3 regions of the Spartinivicinus ruber genome follow, and region 2 is predicted to be linked to each of the others. Evidence: predicted binding sites of a transcription regulator. Region 2 holds the regulator's gene; each other region holds the start of a gene.

Region 1 (7,947 bases), 620 kb from region 2:
GCGATATACCCATACTCAAAGAGTAGGAGATTTAAGTCCTCTATGCTGATTGGAGTAAATTGCGTACAATGGCGCGCTTTTATTTTATTGTAGAAGAATTTTTTTATTGGATGCTTAGAAAAGATAGCATTTTTTTGTATTCATCATTGATTTGCAATTGATAGTGGCCGTTGACTAGTGGAATACCCTTATATTAAAGGGGTGAGCAGCTACACTACTCAGGCTTTCTGAATTTGGTAGTTAAAGGTATGTTGGAGCCCAATCGCTTTAAAGCTAAATTTCTCAGCCCAAAATACTGGCTGACTTGGTTATGGTTAGGTATTGCCTGGCTGATCAGCTGGTTGCCTTATAAATGCTTGATGTGGTTAGGGGGGGGAATTGGAAGGCTTTTGTATTGTTTGGGTGGTCGTCGGAAACACATTGCAAAAACAAACATTGCACTGTGTTTTCCAGAGCTATCAGTAATAGAGCAAGAGCAAATGCTCAAAAATAACTTTATCTCAATGGGGATGAGTTTATTAGAAGTAGGGATGGCATGGTGGTGGCCAAAATGGCGACTGGCTAAACTATCAACAATAGATGGTTTGGAGTATTTACAAAGCCAGGATGGTGAAGGCATTTTATTAGTAGCCATGCACTTTTCAACATTGGAAATTGGTGCAGCATTACTGGGTAGAGAAATGCCAATTGATGGAATGTACCGTAAACATAAAAACCCTGTTTTTGATTTTATTCAGCGTCGGGGTAGGGAAAATTATCATCCCTCATCACAAACTATTCCACGCAAGGAAGTGAGAACTATGTTGAAAGCACTAAGACAGGGCAGAACTGTGTGGTATGCACCTGACCAAGATTATGGGCCAAAGCAAAGTATTTTTGTTCCATTTTTTGGTGTAATTGCCGCAACAGTGACAGCAACAGCTAAATTTGCCAAATTAGGTAAAGCGAAAGTGGTACCTTTTGTTCAACACCGTCGAGAAGATGGTAAAGGCTATCATGTGCAAGTATTACCACCATTGGAAAACTTTCCCACAGGTGATGAAGAGGCGGATGCCATTACAGTCAATCAGTTAGTTGAAAGAGAAGTCCGAAAACGGCCTGATCAATATATGTGGTTGCATAGACGCTTTAAAACCAGACCAGTAGGGGATGTAAAAATATACTAAGTAGTCTAACAATAAAGTTTTTTCACCTTGACTTATGCTGTATCTCTAAGAATGAGCCTGTATATCAAAGCAGACAGGCATCACCTGTTGCCTTGAGTAGTGAAAGAACTTTTTGGTTGAAGCACTAGCTATGATAACAGCACTTTAGGTGCTGTTATCGCCTGCCTTAGCCTGCAAACATAACACGAATGCTATCTAGTCTTAAGTTAGTTTTTTGTAGAGCTGCAGTTCCTTGATTAGCTAGGGAACGCCACTGCTCAATTTCCGCTTCACGAATATTGGGATTCACTTTTTGTAGGGCTTCTAGTCGGCTGATTTCTTCTCCTAGCTTGGTGAGCAGTTGTTGAGTAGCGGCTTTTACGATAGCGTCTACCTGTTCACTGGCTTTATTTTCAGCCATTTTTAATGCTTCGCTGATAGGCTCTGACTGTGCTTTAATCAGCTTTCTGGCAGTTTTTTTCTTGATTGGGTGTAATTGAGTATCTAGCGTTTCAAAGGTGACTTTATCAGCTAGGTCATTGCCTTTTGGATCAATTAAAGCACGAATGCTAGATGGAACCATTAACCGTTTTAATTGGGGTTGTTGTTGGACAGGCGCTTCAACAATAAAAATGGCTTCTACCAGCATAGTACCAGGCTTTAAAGCTTTATTTTTTAATAAAGCAACTGCTGTATTACCTAATTCAGTATCCAGCATTTGCTCCATGCCATAGCGAACTAGGGGGTGCTCCCAGGTTAAAAACTGCATATCTTCTCTGCTTAGTGCTTGTTCGCGAGAAAATGTCATGGTAGTCCCGTCTTCAGGCAGCCCTGGAAAACTGGGTAATAACATTTGTTCACCTGGACGCACGATAATGGCATGTTCAGAGTGGTCTTCTGAATCAATACCAAAGCAGTCAAATAAAGCCTCTAAATACTTTTTCAGCGGTTTAGTTTCACTAGCAGACTCAACGGTGCTAATTAACTCGCTAGTGTCACTCAGGCCTTGAGAGTGTAATTCCAACAGCCGATCACGCCCGGCTTGTAGATTAGACTTTAACTGTTGATTGAGGACTTTGGCTTCTTCAATAAAAGCATCAATATCCTGTTGCTCACAGGTTGAAGCAGTTAATAAATCTTCCAGAGAAGGCTTTAGTTTTTGATAAACACCGTCACCCGTTGTGCATATTTGTTCAAATGAATTAAGGCTATGGTGGTACCATTGAAATAAAACGTCTTGTGCTGAGTTTTCAAAATACGGCACATGCACTTTAATGGTTTCAGTCTGGCCAATGCGATCAAGACGGCCGATTCTCTGTTCAAGTAAATCAGGCAGCACAGGTAAATCAAATAATACTAAGTGATGGGCAAATTGAAAATTACGGCCTTCACTGCCAATTTCTGAACAAATTAAGGTTTGGCAACCATACTCTTCATCAGCAAAATAAGCTGCGGCTCTATCCCGCTCAATAATACTCATCCCTTCATGAAAAATGGCACTGGCAATGCCTGAACGTACTCTTAATGCTTCGTCTAGCTCCATACAGGTTTCTGCATGAGCACAAATAATTAAGACTTTTTGGCTTTTTAGTAATTTTAACAGGTTGATTAACCAGTCAACACGTGGATCAAAACGCCACCAGGGGTCTTTATCTTCAACCAAAATTTCCCTTTCGTAGGTGCGCTCTGGAAACAAAACTGCATTGGGAGTATCACGGTTTTCGAGAGCAAGCTGATATAACTCAGGCAACTTCTGTGGGTAAGCTTGCATGACCCTACCAGGAAAGCCAGATACGGCAGATCGGGTATTTCGGTAAAGCACCCGGCTAGTGCCATGACGATCCAATAAGTGAGATAACAGTTGCTGTTTGGTCTGTTGTTTGATCTTTTCAGGCTGATCGCTATTAATGGTGGCAGCCTGCTGGCTGGCTTCTTCACCTAAATAATTAATCAGTCGGTTAATTGCAGCTTCAGATAAAGTTTGACTTTCAATTAACTCTTCAGCTATTTCTGCAACGGCTTGATAATGCTGTGACTGCTCTTCAAAGTCAGCCAGTGAATGAAATTTGTCTGGATCAAGTAACCGAAGGTGGGCAAAGTGGCTGCTGTGACCGCATTGCTCTGGAGTAGCTGTCAGCAATAATACTCCAGCTGTTTTTTGTGCAAGCTTTTCAATGGCTAAATACTCTTCACTTGCCGTGTCAGGGGTCCAGCTTAAGTGGTGGGCTTCATCAACGACGAGTAAATCCCAGTCAGCTGCTAAGGCATCATTTAAATGCTTAGCTTGTGTGAGTTCATTTAAGCTGATTAATATTAATTGCTCACTTTCAAAGGGATTGCCTGAGTCAGAATCATTGAATTGAGCCAGTCGCTCACTATCAAACAGGCTAAAGTGCAGGTTGAAACGTCTAAGCATTTCCACCAGCCACTGGTGCAATAAACTTTCGGGTACCACAATCAAGACTCTTTCCGCTCGCCCAGTGAGTAGCTGTTGATACATGATCAACCCGGCCTCAATGGTTTTTCCTAAGCCCACCTCGTCAGCCAGCAATACCCGAGGAGCCTGACGTTTACCGACTTCATCGGCAATATGTAACTGGTGGGGAATTAAGCTGGTGCGTGCGCCACACATGCCCAGTAAAGGAGATTGATAAATATTGCGGGCATGTTCCCAGGTTTTATAGCGCAAGCTAAAGTGGTTATTTTGGTCAATTTGACCTGCTAATAAGCGCTCTTTCGGTTTTTGAAACTGGATGAAGTTGCCTAGGCATGACTCTGAAAGCTCTTGAGGTTTACCGTTGGGCAAAGTGCCCTGATAAGTAATTAAGCCATCTTGCTCCACTATGTCGGTAACCATCATGCTCCAGCCTTCATGGCTTTCAATGGTGTCACCGGCAACAAAGCGGATGCGGGTAAGAGGGGAGTTTTTTACTGCATAAAGTCGAGTTTGCCCATTAGAGGGAAACAGTAATGTGACCATTCGTTGATCCAAGGATAAAACAGTGCCTAGGCCTAGCTCTGTTTCTGTATCACTAATCCAACGTTGTCCTGGAACAAATGTCGTCATTCTGTACGCCTATCTACCTCAGAAAAAGGCGATATGGTAGCGAATATATTCTGAATAACAATAGTCGATTTGCCTAATTTTCGGCAGTAATTTTTATCAGTGGGAAGAAAAAGCTTAAAAGTAGTTAGTCGCCTGTTGTTGTTTGTTATTGACTCTTTAGAAAAACAGCAACAGGCAGGGTAAAAAAGCCTTAATTATTCATTAGTATTGGCTTCTTCAGATTGTCCATCAGCAGATTCTTTACCAATCTCTAATATTAACTCTGGTTTGCCTTTAATCGCTTTGGCCAGGGTTTCTTTGTGCTTGGCGAATAATAAACCAATATCTTCAGCAATCTTCTCATCAATACTATCAAATGTTTGCTCTAGCAGCATGGTAATATTTGCAGCTAGCTCAAGCATTTTGTCGTGTTCTTCGGCGGCTTTTTTATCTGAGAACATACTACCGTCCCTATCGCATTTCCACATGGGTATAACGGCCATTCGCTCACCTCTTGCATGGACCAAATTAATTTAGGTCTCAAATATAAGTACATTGAGAGACCTGTGGATTAAAACTCATTGTGAAACTAGCCAGCTTAGTTAGCTAGTTATTATGGTTGTACTGTATATAAATACAGTATATTTGTCCATAGGGGCTGTATTGTATCCAATAAGGTTGGCTAGGAACAATCCAAATATTTTCTGTCGCTTTAAATCACTAGTTTTTACCGTTGGCTTGTAAGAATGAAAAATTGCTTTAGGTCAATAAAAGTCTCTAACTAGGCTATTAGCCTTATGAGCTGATTGATGTTGGTCAATAAAAGCAGCCTGGGTTGCTGCTACTGTTGGTTCAAGTTTAGGCAATAGCCAACAGGAGGTAAGCGATGTATATCGATGAAACAGTGTTAGCTTCTTTAATAACGATTGGCTTAGTTGTTGGTTTCTTTGTTGGTGTTGGCCTACTGATTCGAAAGGATATTAGAGGGCAACGTTGAATATACCGATTTTCACAGTTTTGGTCAGCAGTTTTGGCTGCTGGCCAAAAGTCAGGTCATTATGACCTGAACGTTTGAGGCTAGACAGACGTAAGGATGCTCTATTTGTATAGAGCTTTTAAGGTAAGTGTGGTGGGCTACTTAGTTTTGTCAGGTTTTACGTAGTCTATCACCTTGCCTGTTTTTTCTCTTCTAGCTTTTATTAGTACCTTATGATGGTTCCTTTTACTCCTTTATCTGGCTTTCAGCTTGACCGGTTTCAAGGTAAGATTAATTTAGTTGGTTAAGCATGGGAGACAGGTGATGAGTGTACAGGCTGAAATTGAACAAAAATTGACGAAAGCTTTAAATCCTGCCTACTTAGCTGTTACAAATGAAAGTCATATGCACAATGTGCCGCCTGGCTCGGAGTCGCACTTTAAAGTGGTGGTTGTATCAGCTGACTTTTTAGGAAAAATGCCAGTAAAAAGACATCAGCTGATTTATGGTTTATTAGCTGAAGAAGTGCAACATAAAATTCATGCATTAGCGTTGCATACTTATACGCCAGATGAGTGGAAGAAACAGGCCGAGTCTGCTCCTGAGTCCCCCAGCTGTGCAAATAAAAGATAGGCTCCCAATCTATGTGTGGTGGTGCTGAGTTTGTGCAAAACCAGGAGCGTTATCGGGTATTTTTTCCTAACCCTAATGCAAAACTCCCTGTATTGCAAAGAGATGGTAGCGTTGTCATGGTGCCTTGGGGACGGCGTGAAAATCAGCCAGGAAGTTCTCCTCAAGGGGGATGGGCTAGACTGGAATCTATTCAACGATGCGCTTGGCAGCCCTTTAACCCAAGGCCAGTGAAAATAGTAGTCACCTCATTTATGGAAAAAGATGAAACAGAGCAAAGCCGCTGGTTTCCTCTTGAAGCCCATGAAATCATCCAAGGGTTATTGGCCACTGAAGGTAATATTCAACGGGTTTATGTGGTGACTGAACCCCATCCTGAATCGACCCACGACAGTGGCCGCTGGCCACGAGTTATTCCTCTTAAAGAACCTGTTGATAAGGGAGAATCAACTTTAGACGAGCCTGAGCAAACCTCGTTAATTTAAGGGAACTGTCTCCAAAACTGGTCTTGCTTTCACTAAACCTTTAAAATAAGACGTTTTAATTGGTCTTGTGCTGCTTCTTTATTTACAGGTTGCAGTGCTAGTAACACCAGCAGATTTGCGATCTGCTAAGGTAGAGGGATTAAGATGTCTCAGTTTGTTATTGCCGCTCTTTATAAATTTACTCGATTACCTGACTTTGAATCGATGCGCCAGCCGTTATTGGACAAGATGCTTGACCTTGAAGTGAAGGGAACCTTATTACTAGCTGCTGAAGGAATTAATGGCACGGTTGCAGGGAGCCGAGAGGGGGTTGATCAGTTATTAAATTATTTAAAGTCCCATCAGCCATTGGCTGGCTTAACTCATAAAGAATCCTATGATAATAAGCAGCCTTTCTATCGCACTAAAGTAAAATTGAAAAAAGAAATTGTTACCATGGGTGTACCTGGTATTGATCCTAACCACGTGGTAGGTACTTATGTGAAACCAACGGAATGGAATCAGTTAATCAATGACCCAGAGGTGCTGCTGATAGATACCCGTAATGATTATGAATATCAAGTAGGGACTTTTGAAGGTGCGGTTAACCCCAAAACAGATAGCTTTCGAGAGTTTCCTGAGTATGTTGAGCAACAGCTTGACCCTGCTAAACACAAAAAAGTAGCCATGTTTTGTACTGGAGGCATTCGCTGTGAAAAATCCACTGCATTGTTAAAAGAAAAGGGCTTTGAAGCCGTTTATCACCTTGAGGGAGGGATTTTAAAGTACTTGGAAGAAGTCCCAGCCTCAGAAACTAAATGGCAAGGAGAGTGTTTTGTATTTGATAATCGCGTGACAGTGGATCATCAGCTCAATAAAGGCAGCTATGATATGTGCTTTGGTTGCCGAATGCCAATTTCTGAGCAAGAAAAGCAATCAGAGCAATATAAAGAAGGGATTTATTGTTCATACTGCTTTGACTCTCAGTCAGAAAAAACCAGGCAACGAGCAGAGTCTCGACAAAAGCAAATAGAGTTAGCCAAAAGGCGAAAACAGCCACATCCAGTGGGCTTACAGATGAAGGACTAATTATTACCCTGCATGGAAATTACTTACTTATTTGACCCTATGTGCTCCTGGTGCTGGGGTTTTGCTCCAGTGATTGACAAGCTTACAGTGGCATTGGCAGGGAAAGGAAAACTGCATTATCGGGTTGGTGGGCTGCGTGCAGGACAGCAGCAACCATTGACCCCACCATTACGCAATTACATTCTTGAGCACTGGCAACAAGTACAAAAAACCACTGGTCAGCCATTTAATTTTTCAGGCGCGTTATCTGAAGGGTTTATCTATGATACGGAGCCTTCTTGTAGGGCTGTTGTGGTTGCAAGAGAACATTTTCCTGATCAGCTAAAAAAATTAATCACTGCTCTACAGCGGGGCTTTTATGTTAATCAACTGGATATAACAACCCCACATGGAATTAAACAAGTAGCAGCTGAAGCAGGATTACCTGAAGAAGGTTTTATGGAAGCTTTTTTTTCGAATGAAACGAAAGCATTAACTGAGCAGGACTTTGAATTTACTTATAACTTAGGAATTCAGGGCTTTCCCACGTTACTGTTCACTGATCAACAGCAGTGGCATATATTGGTCAGTGGCTATAAACGGTGGGAGGAGTTACAG
Region 2 (7,947 bases):
TCAAAAGGGTGCTGATGAGCCTATGCTGCAACAGTTGGAAAACCATTTAAGCCATTTTGCTAAAGTCATGCAACAAGCACTCAATCGGGATATTGCTTCAACACCGGGATCGGGTGCTGCTGGTGGTTTAGGCGCTACTTTATTAGGGGGATTTAATGCCCAGTTAGAAAGTGGTGTTGATATTGTGTTAGATACTATTCAACTGGAAACTTATTTATCTGACGCGGACCTAGTGATCACTGGCGAAGGAAAAATAGACAGCCAGACTATTTATGGTAAAACGCCGATTGGTGTTGCTAAACGGGCTAAACAATATAATTGTTGTGTAATAGCATTAGCAGGTAGCATGGGAGCTGGCTACCAAGCGGTTTATCAGCAAGGGATTGATGCAGTATTTAGTGTGGTACCAGGGGTAATGAATTTAACTGATGCTTTAAAAACTGCCGCACAGAATATTGAAGACACTGCATTTAATATTGCCAAAATTGTTAAAAGTTTTAAGGTTTGATAGATGATAAAAACAGGTATTATCGGTTATGGTTTTTCTGCTCAGACTTTTCACTTGCCTTTTATTAACTATTTAAAGGAGTTTGAATTAACAGCTATCAGCTCAAGTAAAAGAGAACAAGTATTAGCCGATAACCCTGATATTCAGGTTTATGATACAGCCGAACAATTAATTCAAGACGATACAATCCAGTTGGTGATTATTACTTCACCTAATGATACCCATTATGAATTCGCTAAGCTGGCATTACTCAGTAATAAACATGTTATTGTTGAGAAACCCTTTGTTACGCGAGTAGAACAAGGGGAAGAATTAATTTCACTAGCAAAAACAAAAGAACTGATACTGTCGACTTATCACAATCGTCGCTGGGACGGTGACTTTTTAACCATAAAACAATTAATCGATTCGAAAGCACTGGGTGAAATACGTTTATTTGAATCTCACTTTGACCGGTTTAGGCCAATCGTACGACAACGCTGGCGCGAACAAGCAGGTGAAGGGACGGGGATTTGGTATGATTTAGGTCCTCATCTGATAGATCAAGCGTTATGTTTATTTGGCTGGCCGATGGCACTGACTGCATGTTGTCGAAGGTTAAGGGAAAACTCACCAACCACTGATTATTTCCATGTTCAATTGCATTATCCTAATCATGAAGTGGTGTTACGCTCCAGCCCATTTTCTGCAGGGCCTGGGTTGCGTTTTCAATTAGAGGGAACCAAAGGTAGTTTTGTAAAGTATGGCCTTGATCCACAAGAAGAACAGCTAAAACAAGGGCTTTCGCCTCAGCATGAAAATTGGGCAAATGAAGCAGAAAAAAATTATGGGACCTTGTTTCAAGAAAATGGGGAAAGTATTCATCCCACGCAAGCAGGAGGATACCAGCATTATTTTGCTAACATTTCAGACGCAATTTTGCAAAATAAAACAGTGGCTGTAACTGCGCAGCAAGCGTTAGCAGTAATTAAAATAATTCAGTTGGCTGAACAGAGCAGCAAGACCGGTCAAACGATTTCATTGGTTGGTAAATAATCTTCTTATCTTGTAAGTAGCGCAAAATAATAGGCTGGTTAACGTTGTCTAATATTAATAACATGGCAGTTACCCTTTTTTGCTGCAATCTCTAAAGCCGATAAGGTAGCTTCGTCCAACACCGGTAACCAGCTAACTACCGTATGACTTTTACCTAGAGATAAAGCCTGTAAAGTTAGGTCCTTAATAGAGCCTTCATTGGTTGCTGTTAGAAATAAAACCTGTTTGTTATTAATGTATGCATCCTGTAGCCACTTCAAGGTAAGCTTGTGGTACTGCTTTGAGCAGACAACCGTTAGCCAGCGCTGCTTTTCATGATGACTTAGCTGGGCCAACATAGGTGGAATAAACGATGTCAGTGGTACGCGAGCAGAAGATAAAATAATTTCTGTAATATGAGTAAAGCCGCTGTGACTCGTTGATAGAGGAAAGTGAGGTGGCTGACTAGGTGTACTACAGTTGGGCTTGGAATCATTTTCATTGCCACTGTACTCCATGAGATTAATTCCTATTATCATGTTCGCTAATTATGGCTGGAGTGTATCACTGACAAAAAATTTATATCTTTGGCCTAATTCACTGTGTTTACCATATTGGAGTAGATTGTGGATCAGAGTTGATGAAAATGTGCAAAACTGCAGAATAAGTCGCAACAAGTTAATTGTGCATGGTTTATTGGCAGCTTAATTGAAGCGATGAAGGAGTTGAAAAAATAAAGAGTTGCGAAAACAGTTAGATATGACTAACTAAAAGCTAACATCGTTAAAAACTCTTTTGCCTCTCCTCATAGGGGAGAGGCGTTGGTAGCATCTTAGTGTCTTATTACCCCAACACTAATGCCTTCGATAGTAAAGTTTCCGTCGTGCAAATCCACTTCAATGGTGTTGAATTCGTTATTTTCCGGGTGGAGTAATACAACATCACCTTTGCGCTCAAACCGTTTGACAGTGACTTCATCTTCGATTCTAGCCACCACAATTTGACCATTATGTACATCGGATGTTTTATGTACTGCCAATAGGTCACCATCAAGAATACCGCAGTCTTTCATGCTCATCCCTTTTACTGTTAAAAAATAATCAGCTTGGGGCTTGAAAAAGTTGGCGGGTATCTGGCAGTAGTTGTCTATATTCTGTTCGGCTAAAATTGGAAAGCCAGCAGCTACTTGACCCACCACTGGGATGCCTTGCTGGGTTTCGTTAGGGATGCGAATGCCACGAGATGTGCCTGCAATAATTTCAATAGCGCCTTTGCGGGCAAGGGCTTTGAGGTGTTCTTCCGCAGCGTTTGCTGAACGAAACCCTAGCTGTCGGGCAATTTCTGCTCGGGTGGGTGGGAAACCCGTATCTTCGATATGGTCTTTAATAAATTGAAAAATCTCAGCCTGTCGGGCTGTTAGTTTAGCCATTGAGATGGCTCCTTATACGCATTTGGATTTTTGCTGTTTTATATGCTTCAGCTTATCTAATAATGCTTTAGATAATTGCAGGCTAACACTGCTGCTGTGATTTTATACAGTTACTGTGATTATATCCAGTTTTGCCTATCCTTCAATAGTTTTCAAGTACCTTGTTGTTTTTTATCAGGGTGTTTCCTTACTTTGTAGCGTTCAATATCACTTGCAGGAAAAGGGAAAGCCTGCTTGACTTGTATACGTATTAAACGTATGTTCAAAACGTTTGAAGATTATAACAGGCCCTAGCCCAAATATTTCTCAGCTTTTACGACAAGTTTTGATGAGGGTAGGGGGCTAAGGTTTTTAATTAATTATTTTAAATTTGTTATGGCACAATCAGAAACTGTTGAACGAATATTAGATGCTGCAGAGGCTTTATTTGCAGAAAAGGGGTTTGCCGAAACGTCATTACGGACTATTACCAGTAAAGCTGGAGTAAACTTAGCGGCAGTGAATTATCATTTTGGCTCTAAAAAGGCGCTCATTCAGGCTGTATTTGCACGTTTCTTGGAGCCTTTTTGTAAAAAACTCACTTTGAAGCTTAATGAATTTGAAGCATCATTAGCCGATCGTCAACCCACTCCAGAACAGCTGCTTAATCTGCTATTTCAGCAAATACTCTCTGTAGAAGCTCGAGGCAAGAATGACCTATCGGTGTTTATGCGCTTGCTAGGACTAGCTTTTAGCCAGTCTCAAGGACATCTACGCAAATACCTTGAACAAGTATATGGAGATGTGTTTCGCCGTTTTGTTAGTTTGGTCGTGCAAGCATCACCAGATTTACCACCTGTAGAAATTTTCTGGCGTGTTAATTTTATGGTTGGTTCAGTGGCATTTACTATGTCTGGATTAGATGCTTTACGGGATATTGCTGAAAGTGAATACAACGAGCATACCTCTGTACCTGCGGTTATGAAACGACTGGTGCCGTTTTTAGCTCAAGGCATGAAAGCTGATTTGCCTGCTACCAGCCTAGAGGTTTAATCGTTTATTTTACATGCGTGTGTACGGTGAGTGATGCCTGTTATTTATGTTTCCATTGCCGAACAAACCCTTAAATTGTTTGATGATAATCAACTGATTAAACAATACCCGATTTCTACAGCGGCGAATGGAACTGGCCAGCAGCAAGGCAGCTTTCAAACCCCGTTGGGCCGACACCTTGTTCGAGCTAAGATCGGTGCTAACTGCCCATTAAATGCTGTATTTGTTGGGCGACGATTTACAGGGGAAGTCTATGATGAGAAATTAGCCAGTCAGTTTCCCCAGCGCGATTGGATTTTAACCCGTATTTTATGGTTAAGTGGACAGGAACCTGGTTATAACCGCTTGGGGAAAGTGGACTCAATGCGACGGTATATTTATATCCATGGTACCCCTGACACAGAACCAATGGGAATACCCGCCTCCCACGGTTGTATTCGGATGCGTAATAATGCAGTTATTGAACTATTTGAGCGTATGCCAGTATATACACAAGTGATAATTGAGCCTTAATTTCAGTAAACAATAAACATTGGTAAATCCTATGCCAGGTCAGGTAATTGTTGATTTAGCAGGAATATCGCTAACGGATGACGAGCGTTGGTTGTTAAACCAGCCTGCGGTTACTGGGGTGATTTTATTTGCCCGTAATGTGGTAGATCGCCAGCAGGTATTAACATTATTGGAATCAATCCGAGCAGTACGGCAAGATTTATTAATTACGGTTGATCAGGAAGGGGGGCGGGTACAACGGTTGGTTAATGGTTATACCAAACTACCCGCTGCCTGTCGGCTAGGGGAGCACTATCAACATAATCCAGTTGAAGCCTGTCAATTAGCAGAAGATTTAGGCTGGTTAATGGCCAGTGAGGTGATTGCCTCAGGCATAGATTTAAGCTTTGCACCCGTTTTAGATTTAGGTTTACCCATCAGTCAGGTGATTGGTTCTCGTGCATTTGCAGAGCAGCCTAAGACCGTTGCTGAATTAGCCTGCAACTATTGTGTAGGGATGAAACAAGCAGGAATGGCAACAGTCGGTAAGCATTACCCAGGGCATGGCAGTGTAGCGGCAGATACCCATCATGATATTGCCTGTGATGATCGGCCCTTTACCGAAATAGAGCAAGCTGACCTGCTGCCATTTACTGCACTAATTAAGCAACAGTTGTTAGATGGGATTATGCCTGCGCATGTTTTATATCCACAAGTGGCAGAAGAGCCTGCTGGTTTTTCTCGTTATTGGCTACAAACGGTGTTGCGAGAGTCTTTGAATTTTAAGGGTATTATTTTTAGTGACGATTTAACCATGCACGCTGCGAGTCAGGCGGGTGATTATCCATCACGTGCATTAGCAGCGCTTGAAGCGGGCTGTCAGTTATTGTTAGTGTGTAATAATGTGGCAGGAGCAAAAGCGGTGGTTGCCGAACTGAATAATCATTTGACAACAGATGTTAATATTGAACCATTAAAAGGGAATGCAAAACTTAACTGGCAGAAATTAGAGGAGCATCCCCGTCGGTTAGCAATCCACGAAAAACTAAAAACACTGTAATAATCGATAAATAATGTAGAATAGGCGGAACCTTAATTAACAATCAGAGCTATTAATTCATGGAAAAGTGGTTGGACTTTTTAAATTTTGCTAAGGGGCAAGATGCTTGGGTTTATCAGGTTTTTATTGTTGTATTTTTAACTTTACTTGCCAACTTTATTGCCCGTCGCTTGCTTGCTCGTTTACACCAACAATTGACTAAAACCCGTACTATTTGGGATGAAACTGTTGTTGACTCAGCACAAAAACCGTTAGCGGCTTTAATTTGGGTGATTGGTTTTAGCTGGGCAGCTGAAATTGTGCATAAAGTGTCGGATGCGGTGATTTTTCAAGCCATTGATCCAATACGTGAAACTTTGATTATTGCCCTTATAGTTTGGTTTTTTATTCGCTTGATAAAAGCAGTAGAAGAACAGTTAATTACTCCCCGAGAAGGTAAAAAACAGGCAGATCCCACCACCGTTCATGCCATCGGTAAGCTACTGCGAGCAGCAGTGATTATTACTGGAGCATTGGTTATATTGCAATCATTGGGATATAGCATTTCTGGTGTATTAGCATTTGGAGGTATTGGTGGTGTTGCAGTGGGTTTTGCAGCCAAAGACTTGCTGGCTAACTTCTTTGGTGGGTTGATGATTTATTTAGACCAGCCTTTTAAAGTGGGAGATTGGATTCGCTCACCAGACAAAGAAATAGAAGGCACAGTAGAATATATTGGCTGGCGGTTGACGCATATTCGAACCTTTGACAAACGGCCGTTATATATTCCTAATGCAACCTTTGCCAATATTTCGGTAGAAAATCCTTCCCGGATGCTTAATCGACGTATTTATGAAACGATTGGTTTACGCTATGACGATGCGGAAAAAATAAAACCAATTATTAGTGAGGTAAAAGCTTACTTAATTAAGCATCCAGAAATTGATACTAATCAAACCTTGATTGTTAACTTTAATAGCTTTGGGGCTTCTTCACTAGACTTCTTTATTTATTGTTTTACCAAAACTATTAATTGGATACGGTTCCATGAAATTAAGGAGGAGGTATTGCTCGATATTATGGAAATTATTACCAAGCATGGTGCTGAAATAGCCTTCCCAACCCGTACCTTGCATGTAGAGCCAGTTAATATTCAGCAATCAGTAGCCAACTCTTAAGTATGCCAAATATTGCTATTATCGGTGGAACAGGGTTAACACAGTTAGCAGGATTAACCCTTACCGAACAAAAATCAGTTGAAACCCCTTATGGAACTCCGTCAGCACCTATTAGAATAGGCCAACTTGCTGAGCAGGAGATAGCTTTTTTAGCCAGGCATGGTGATCCTCATCAACTAGCACCGCATCAGGTCAATTATCGGGCGAATATATTTGCCTTAAAAACACTAGGGGTAAAGGCTATCTATGCAGTTAATGCCGTAGGTGCAATAAACTCAACAATGCCCCCTGCACATGTCGTTATCCCTGATCAAATTATTGACTATAGCTATGGGCGGGAACATACGTTTTGTGATGAGGATCGTTCAGTAGAGCATATTGATTTTACTTATCCCTACGCAGATACATTGCGCAAAGCGTTAATAATAGCAGCTGAACAAAAAGGCATTAGTTGTACGAAGAGTGGCGTGTATGGTTGCACCCAGGGACCACGGTTGGAAACCAAGGCTGAAATTGATCGGTTGGAGCGAGATGGGGTTGATATTGTAGGGATGACGGGTATGCCAGAGGCAGCATTAGCTAGAGAGCTAGGGCTGGAATATGCGTCAATTGCCTTAGTGGTCAATATGGCGGCAGGTCGCTCAGCAGGTATTATTACCATGGATGATATTAAGCAGGCCCTGGAAGAGGGAATAGTAAAAGTATTGGCTATTTTGTCCCAAGCAATAGCTCATTAACCTTTGTTTGTAACCAGTTGTATATCAGTTACTGTCCAATTGTTGCACTTTATTCCTCTTTTAATAGTGGGTGGTCTTTTGGTAGTTGACGGGAAATCCATAAAGCCAACTTATGGCGCATATTGGGTTCTGTTTCCTTACCTTTAGCCAATGGTTGGACCAAGTTATCATGCACTAATAAACGGTAAATAAAAGTGACTTTCACTTTTTGCGGGTCAGACTCTTCCACTTGGCCGACGCCCCGTTTTTTTGCATAAATAGCCCCAACCCGCAGGGCTTCCTTTACCAGGCCTGCTTCATTTTTGAGTTTTTTCATATTGGCTATATTCCTGTGCCCAGTCATAGATAGCTTCCATATCTTAGCCATGATATGGCTAGCAGCCAATGTTGTTTATACAAAACAACCTCTTGGACTTCAACTGTGGGCTCATTACTTTTGCTTAATCTGATTGATTGTTTTGTATACTGAAAATTGTCATATACAAAGTTTAAAACCACATATATACGTCTACAACAAT
Region 3 (7,947 bases), on a different replicon from region 2:
ACTTCATCGAGGGCGACTTCATGACGTTGCCAGTCGGGCAGGGGACTACGTAACGCTTTATAAAACTGCGTCCGTAATAATGGATCCTGTATGGTAAGTGGGGATAAGCGAGCAGGTTGCATGTTAGCGCCCTCGAATAATCGCCACTAGCCCTGGCGGTAAGTGAGCTAACTTATCAGGCGGCTTACTACCTAACAATTGGGTTAAATAATCACGAGAAGCAGGATTAAAGTGCAACGCACCCAGGACTAATAATAAAACCGCCCGTTGATAGCCGGTAAATCGCTGATAATCAATGTCATAACGATTACGCCCTTTGTCGTCTTTGTCAATATTAATGCTATTGCGGTGAATTTGATGGCGTTGTAAACCATGCTGAAAAATAATATTACCTAATTGGTTACCCTGTATTTCGCCTAATCCAGTTAAGGCAAAATAATAATCCAGTGCAATATTTTGATAACTGCGGTTTTCAGCGGGTGCGGACTGATCCAGGGTTAAGGTATAACCTATATTAAATAAACGACTAACGTCTTCTACTAAAACCAAAAACTGTTTATTAAGTGCATTATCTACTGTTTCTAATAACCCAGGCTGCCACTGCTCCAGTCGTCCATTCAACGGCGTCAACTGGTCAATGACTAAGTACTCACCGTTGAAAGCCCCTTGTGCCAGGACTTTGGGGTGACTCACCAATGAGACGGCACAGAGTTTTTTAATCATGTAACGGCCCCCTCAAACAAATAAATAACAGGCCCGAAGGCCTGCATTTACATGCCACATCGATAGAACCACCTCTATTATTCAGAAAAATATTGAAGCGTCCATGATAAAAAAATATTGTAAATTTAATGAATATCATGCAAAAAAAGCAGGCACTTGGCCTGCAAACTCAAAAGGTGAAAAAGTGAAGGCAGGCGGGCTAGGGGGGGGGTAAAGGAGGGAATGATCAGAACAAGAAACCCGCCTGCATAAAAGGTTATTATTCATAAAATATTCATGGTGTCTATGATAAAAAAATATCGTATGTGATTTTTTTAAAATGGGTTATGATGAAATTAATTACATACAACAGAAAGCCTCTATGACCAACGAATACCAAGATATTAATACCTCGCTACCTCCCATGAACAGCCGCGTTGACGTAATTTGCCGCTACCACGATCGAGACCAACCAGTCACTGAAAAAATACGTGCATACCACGATAATGGTGGTGAATTTTATTTAACCACGGTCGGTCACAATATCAGTAAATTAGTCACTCATTGGAAGCTAGCCAGTTAATCTGGCTAGTGCCTATTCACTGTATTTGCAGAAGAAAATTAATTGCTGAAATGATTTAATAATATTCATTTTCTTCAACATTAATATCACCTGCCGCGACAATGACTTTAATATTGGCATCCCCTGAGCCTGGTATATCAACGTGATTGCTTAGACTCACCATATTGGGATCATGATCAGTATTGTTATCCTGCTGTGATTGAGAATAAATATTGCCGGCCAGTGTAATAATTTTCATGCTTTTATACTGAGTAGGCGATGTGACTAGTTTGACATCACCAGAGACAATACCCACATCTAAATCACCAGAAACCACTTGTATATCCGCTTTGCCTTGACGGGCTCGAATATCCAGGCTCGCTTGCGCAGGTAAAAATACCTGCCAGCTCTGCTCAATATAGGCCTGTTGGTTGAGTTTTAGGAGCGTTTTGCCTTCAACCTGACTGGTTTGAATCGTAAAATTTTCTTGGTTTAACTGACACGTCGAGTTCAGTTTGGCACTGGCTGTTTCGTCAGAAGTAGTACGTTTTTCCAAGCACTCAGCGCCTGCAATAGGTTTTAAATAAACAGTAAAATGCGCTGTTTGTGTCTTTGAAGGCAACACCTGAATACTACCATTATCAATATGTACGCTATAGCTTGCCCGGCTATCAGAAAACGTCTTTGTTAATAGTACGGCTTTATCTTCAGCAACGGTTGTAGTACTTAGTGAACTTATGACCGTTAATACAGCAGCCAATAAAAATATTTTCTGCATCGCTATATCCTATGTACGAATTAAAGAATTAGAGTTTTTTAATGAAGGTGGCTGGGTAATGACTAGCGAAAGCTGTGTAAGCTATGTGCTACCACACCCCAAATTACACAATCTAAGTGATTCGTGATTTCAATAGGTTTGAACTCAGGATTGCGAGGTATCAGCCACGCTTTATTTTTTGTTAGCTGCAGCTGCTTAACCGTTAACTCGCCATCGAGTGCCGCAATGACAACATCCCCATTGAGTGCAGTTAAAGCACGATCGACAACCAAGACATCATTGGGCTGAATTCCCACTTCGACCATGGATTCTCCTGTCGCTCGAACAAAAAAAGTGGCTGCAGGATGCTTCACTGCATAGTCATGCAGATTCAAATCAGTCTCAATGTAGTCGTCGGCAGGGGACGGAAACCCAGCTGCCACACGGCTAGTCAGTAAAGGCACCGCTTTTTGTGTTGAGTGCTGTTGAGGGGGGTATATTGATGTCAGTTTCATTGTTGTTCACTTAATACTGTATATATATACAGTATTTTATAGCAAAGCATGAGTCTCACAATCAGAAATTTCTATTTGGTAGGAAAGACTGATAGCAAACTAGTGATTTACTCAATAGCCTGTGACACGGTCACAAGCTCAGAGAGCTTGAAAGAGTAGCCTTTGCGCAGTTTTGCTTGCTTGATTTTGCTCAGTGCCGCTTGAGCTTCTTCGTAACTAGCAAAGGTGTCGATCTTTGTTTGCCCCTTAGTACCAATGCGGCCCCATTGCCTCAGTAACGACCAGTCGCCAAACAGATCTTTTTGAATCAATAAGGTATAAAACTTGTGGGTGTTGGTTTCGGGGTCACTGTACTTCAGGTAAATCATCCTTTGATTACCCAGTTGTATTGATTGTGATCTGAGTTAAGCAGGGTGAAGGATGTAGATCAACTGTCTTTTTTAAAGCTTGGCATTAACCAGCTTATGTGTAATCTCAGGCGAAAGTGTTTGCTTACATTTATTGATAAAGCTAATGACCAACAGAAGGTGTATCACATTACGTATTACACCAATCAGTAACATAATACCTATGCAGTAGAAAATTTATCTATTCCTGGAGTTATCGGAAGTTTTTTACAGCTAATGGTAAAAACAACGGAAAATAATGTGAAAAACTTCCACCGTAATTTATCACTTTATCTGAGCCCAGCTACAATCAGTTTTTGATTCGCTCCTCAAAATTACTACAAGGAACTTCACTATTTATTTAAAATTGCATGTTTAATTAAAATAAAGTGTTGTTACAATTTCGTAACAAATATAATCTACCAAAAAGTTTAAAGGGATTTTTGTCTGGCCCCTCTCTTTAAGCATTTGGTAAAAATATACTTAATTCTGGCAAGTTAAAAATTCATGTTAGTTTTAATTAAATCGCCCTATTGTTAATTCACAAGAAATAGGTGTACTTGTGTTATATTTTTTGTAAATCCGTATGCGCTTAATATTATGAATATTTGCACACCAAAATAGCCAAAAAATGTCAGCAATACTTCAACTAGAAAAACTATACCTATTCTCTTTTAGCATGGGTAAGCTGCTCATAAAGCTTTGCGTAATCATTAACAACATTGCTAGCCCTTAGCGGAGTTTGGCTAGATTTAAATACTCTCGTTTATAACCAAAGCGAATGATTTTTAGCGGCTGCCGTCGAGCGATGAGGCCCATGAGTTTATGTATATATAAATGATTAGTGCTTAGCGATGATTTATGCCCTTCAGGGTACAACAAACCCTAAAAATCATTCGAGAAGGGTATACACCGCCAACGGCGGACAATAAACATCGAAAAGATTAAACTACTGCTGGTTAGGAGAAGTAACTTGAGTAAATCAACTAATACTCAAAAAGCAGCAATAAATACGACTAAAAAAGTAGTAAACTCTTTATTGTTAAGTATAATACTGTTGATTATTTCTGAGCTATTATTGCAAGTTCGCTCTCACTTACGGTTTGGACAAAGCGTATTTAATGCAGCTTCTAATGAAACTACTTATCAAATTAACCATAATTTGAACCTAAAACTATTACGCCCCAATAGCAAAATCAGTGGTTCGCAAGCGACCATAGAAACCAATTCGTTAGGGTTACGAAGTCCAGAGCTTACCAGCAAAAAAGAGAATGGTGAATTCAGAGTGGCTATTGTTGGTGCATCAACAGTAATGGGAACTTATACACCGAGAAATGAAGATACCCTATCCTATCGTTTAGAATATTATTTAAATAATATTCTAAATGTTGAACATATTAAAGTCATTAATGCGGGTATTGCAGGCTCTTCACTTGAAGAGCAAAAACAACTCATAGAGAAGTTATTACTTCCGCTTGAAATAGATTACCTTGTCTTATATACCGGTTTCAATGATATAAGTCGTTATTGCAACTCAGAAACTAATCCTATCAATGAATATAAACTTTCCCAAATACAATTACCTAGCTGGTTGTTGAGCACAGAATTAATACGAAAGAATACTGTATGGATTCATTCCAATATACCATCGTTTAATTATCTAGATCCCAGCCAAATAGATACCTCTGGTTATATGTCAGCTCTAGTTTCGCTATTATCCTTTGTAAAACAAACAAATATACCAATGACAATAATGACTAATGCTAGATCTTTCAGAAAAAATATGCCTATTGAAAAACAGCTATCACTATCTGAAACAGCAAGATTTTATAACGACTGTTTTAATTTAGCTGGATTACATGAAGTGTATGATATTCACAATAAATTTATTATCAATCAAGCCAAACTATATGGATTTCATGTATTCAACACAGAACAATTTTTACCTGGTGGCGCTAAATACTTTGGTGACGCCACACACTTTACAAAGCTAGGTACTGATGTTGTTGCATCACATTTAGCAAAAAAGCTAATAAATACAGGACACCGCTTTCATTCAAATAATCAACCAGTTGAAAACTAACATGAACTTTCAATCATTTCATTTTTTTATATTTTTTATAATCGTTCTTATTATAGTTAGAGGTTTCCTTTGGGGAAAAAATAATTTAAAGAAGGCTTTTTTACTTATAGCCAGTTACTATTTTTACATGTGTTGGGACTGGCGCTTTGCTAGCCTAATACTTACAATCACACTAATCAACTATGTAATAGGCCCTCGAATTTTTCAGGCAAGGACGAGTGGAGAGAAAAAAGGCTGGCTAGCCCTATCACTCATTTCAAATTTAGGAATTTTAGCCTATTTCAAATATGCAAATTTTTTCATCGAAAGTATGCAAGAGCTCCTATCAATCGTAGGAGCAAGTGGAGAATTAAGGCTATTAGATATTATTCTACCTATTGGTATTTCTTTTTATACTTTCCAAAGTATTAGTTACACGCTCGATATCTACCGAGGAAACATAAAACCTGTGCAAAGTTGTATAGATTTTGCACTTTTTGTAGCTTTTTTTCCACAACTGGTTGCCGGTCCTATTGTAAGAGCCAATCATTTTCTACCCCAGCTGGAAAAATCCTCGGAGGAAGAGCCCAATAGCTTTGAGTCAGGCATCTCCCTAATAATTCGTGGTTTTATAAAAAAAATTGCTTTTGCTGATATACTCGCCTTACATATTGTAGACCCAGTATTTGCTAAGCCATCAGAATTCTCACCTTTGTTCCTGCTAATTGCTATATATGCTTATAGTTTTCAAGTATACATGGACTTTTCAGCCTATACAGATATTGCAAGAGGTATAGCAAGAACACTAGGCTATGAACTGCCTATTAACTTCAATCGTCCTTATAAAGCGGTGAGTATTTCAGAATTTTGGCAACGCTGGCATATTTCTATGTCATCTTTTTTTCGTGATTATTTATTCTTTAGTTTGGGTGGATCAAAGCAAGGGAATGTGTATTTCAACCTACTCATCACCTTTGTTGCTATCGGAATATGGCATGGTGCTGGGTGGAACTTTGTTCTATATGGTTTATGTCATGGAGCCATGGTATGTATAGAGCGTTGGCGCCGTCTACGTAGAGAAAGACTTGGCCTAACACTTTCTTACAGTGGTTGGCGCTTAGTCTTACAAGTATTTTTAATTTTTAACATTATTTCACTCACGCGTATTTTGTTCAGAGGGGGAACAGTTGAAGATGCAATAAATTATGCAAAAGCAATGCTTGATTTCAATAATACCAATCTACCATTAAGTTTTATTGGTATGATCTGTCTACTAGCTGTAACAATACTACATTTTACTCCAAGTAAGTGGACTTTTGACTGGAAGGTGATTTATTGCCGCTTACCTGTATATGTTCAAGCAATATCTATTGCATGTGTAGCTTATGGTTTGCTTGCTTTATCTTCTGGAGCAGCTCCATTTATTTATTTTCAATTTTAAATTGAAGCGGAACCAATATCCGCTGCAATTCAATCCCTTATTAGAGGTGCACTATATTCGGGTTCTGTCGCAAACTTTTACCCCACATGATAGCCTTTCCCGTTCCTGCTAGCCCTATGGTTGTTTGGTAGTCGCTATGAGTGCAGATGAACGCTTTAAAGGTTGTCACTTTCCCAAATGCGTTGTACTACAAGCCGTGTATTATTACCTTCGGTTTGCATTGAGTTACCGCGATATAGAAGAACTCATGCAAGATCGGAATGTGCCTGTCGATCATTCTAGTATTCAACGATAGGTAGTAGCCTACTCAGCCAAGCTCGAAAAATCGTTCCGAAAAAAGAAGTCACCTGTCGGCCGCGGTTGGCACATGGATGAAACCTATATCCAGGTAAAGAAAGACTGGTACTATCTGTATCGGGCCGTCGACAAACAAGGACGGACCATTGACTTTTTATTTACCAAACACCGGGACACTATGGCTGCCAAACGTTTTTTCAAGAAGACCATTCGTGCGAATGGCGTGCCAGAGAAGATCACTATTGATGGCAGTGCAGCGAATAATGCCGCGATTGCAGAAGTAAATAAAAAGCTGGAGAAGCCTGTTGTTATAAGGCAAGTGAAGTACCTCAATAACAGGGTTGAACAGGATCATCGGTTTATTAAGCGCATCACTCGACCCATGTTAGGCTTTAAATCATTCAATAGTGCCCGATCTACACTAACTGGTATTGAGTTGGTGCATATGCTTAGAAAGGGTCAGCATGCTGATTCAACAGCTAATAACAAGACAATATTTGAACAGTTCTGTGCATTAGCAGGATAATTGTGTCCAGGGAGCAGGCATATTAGAAACTGAAAAATTTCCGCGACAAAACCCAAAAATCTTCGACTCTTGAGATTATCGGCGGTTTTTGGCAAAAAATGTAATAAATAAAAGGTTTTGATAATAAAAAATACCGAAACAGTATTATGATACTGTCGTATAAAAAGTAATCCGATTCCATTAGTTATCGGAAGTTTTTTTGAGGGGGGGTTAGTATTCTGGGGTGGGGTCGGAGCACTAAGGGCGCTAGCAGGAACTGAGCTAGGAAAAAAATAGTATTCACGATAATACTGTTAGTTCTGAACTAAAACCTAACTCTCAATTAGATAGTTGGCTGATTTGTAGTTAAAAAGTCAGCTTAATTTAACAACTAAAAATTGGTCAATCATAGTAATATGATTTACTTTATCAGATGACTTACCCAGTAAATCACATAGGTTTTTTCATAAACATCAAATTCCAACAGGTAATATCTAACACTATTCCATCATAATAAACGCTATAATTAAAGGGGTTGATAGAATTTATTACATTAAATATTTTTACAAGAATTATTAACATAATGTTTTTATGTTTTGGCTATATCTACTGCAATTAAAGCTCCAATTATCTGAGTAATAAATTAATTATAATATACTTTAGTGTAAGTAAAATGGTAAAAATAATATTTACTGATCAATTAAGTATGTAAGTACTTTA

What was found. The regulator LexA, encoded in region 2, represses DNA repair genes until DNA is damaged. The targets are predictions, from matches to a motif close to TACTGTNTANNTANACAGTA.
Region 1: a site for LexA is predicted at 4,814-4,833, ahead of G4Y78_RS10665 (YebG family protein). Genes of this name have one in related genera too.
Region 3: a site for LexA is predicted at 2,551-2,570, ahead of G4Y78_RS29205 (LexA family protein). Genes of this name have one in related genera too.

The regions. Positions count from the first base shown of each region.
Region 1 is NZ_CP048878.1:2,256,810-2,264,756, forward strand. Features, by position in the region: gene lpxL (LpxL/LpxP family Kdo(2)-lipid IV(A) lauroyl/palmitoleoyl acyltransferase) at 249-1,166, shown strand; gene rapA (RNA polymerase-associated protein RapA) at 1,333-4,212, opposite strand; gene G4Y78_RS10665 (YebG family protein) at 4,407-4,694, opposite strand; gene ccoM (cytochrome c oxidase subunit CcoM) at 5,078-5,188, shown strand; gene G4Y78_RS10670 (BolA family protein) at 5,492-5,800, shown strand; gene G4Y78_RS10675 (hypothetical protein) at 5,812-6,282, shown strand; gene trhO (oxygen-dependent tRNA uridine(34) hydroxylase TrhO) at 6,427-7,350, shown strand; gene G4Y78_RS10685 (DsbA family protein) at 7,363-7,947, shown strand, end outside.
Region 2 is NZ_CP048878.1:2,878,480-2,886,426, forward strand. Features, by position in the region: gene G4Y78_RS13655 (glycerate kinase) at 1-508, shown strand, start outside; gene G4Y78_RS13660 (oxidoreductase) at 512-1,543, shown strand; gene G4Y78_RS13665 (SulA-like leucine-rich domain-containing protein) at 1,582-2,040, opposite strand; gene lexA (transcriptional repressor LexA) at 2,355-2,951, opposite strand; gene G4Y78_RS13675 (TetR/AcrR family transcriptional regulator) at 3,327-3,983, shown strand; gene G4Y78_RS13680 (L,D-transpeptidase) at 4,017-4,496, shown strand; gene nagZ (beta-N-acetylhexosaminidase) at 4,528-5,535, shown strand; gene G4Y78_RS13690 (mechanosensitive ion channel family protein) at 5,595-6,692, shown strand; gene G4Y78_RS13695 (S-methyl-5'-thioinosine phosphorylase) at 6,695-7,429, shown strand; gene G4Y78_RS13700 (DUF5062 family protein) at 7,479-7,745, opposite strand.
Region 3 is NZ_CP048879.1:93,640-101,586, reverse strand. Features, by position in the region: gene G4Y78_RS29225 (hypothetical protein) at 1-122, opposite strand, end outside; gene G4Y78_RS29220 (hypothetical protein) at 124-723, opposite strand; gene G4Y78_RS29215 (hypothetical protein) at 1,085-1,285, shown strand; gene G4Y78_RS29210 (DUF4097 family beta strand repeat-containing protein) at 1,341-2,042, opposite strand; gene G4Y78_RS29205 (LexA family protein) at 2,105-2,536, opposite strand; gene G4Y78_RS29200 (WGR domain-containing protein) at 2,644-2,904, opposite strand; gene G4Y78_RS29195 (hypothetical protein) at 3,896-5,005, shown strand; gene G4Y78_RS29190 (MBOAT family O-acyltransferase) at 5,007-6,425, shown strand; partial or broken gene G4Y78_RS29185 (IS6 family transposase) at 6,562-7,248, shown strand.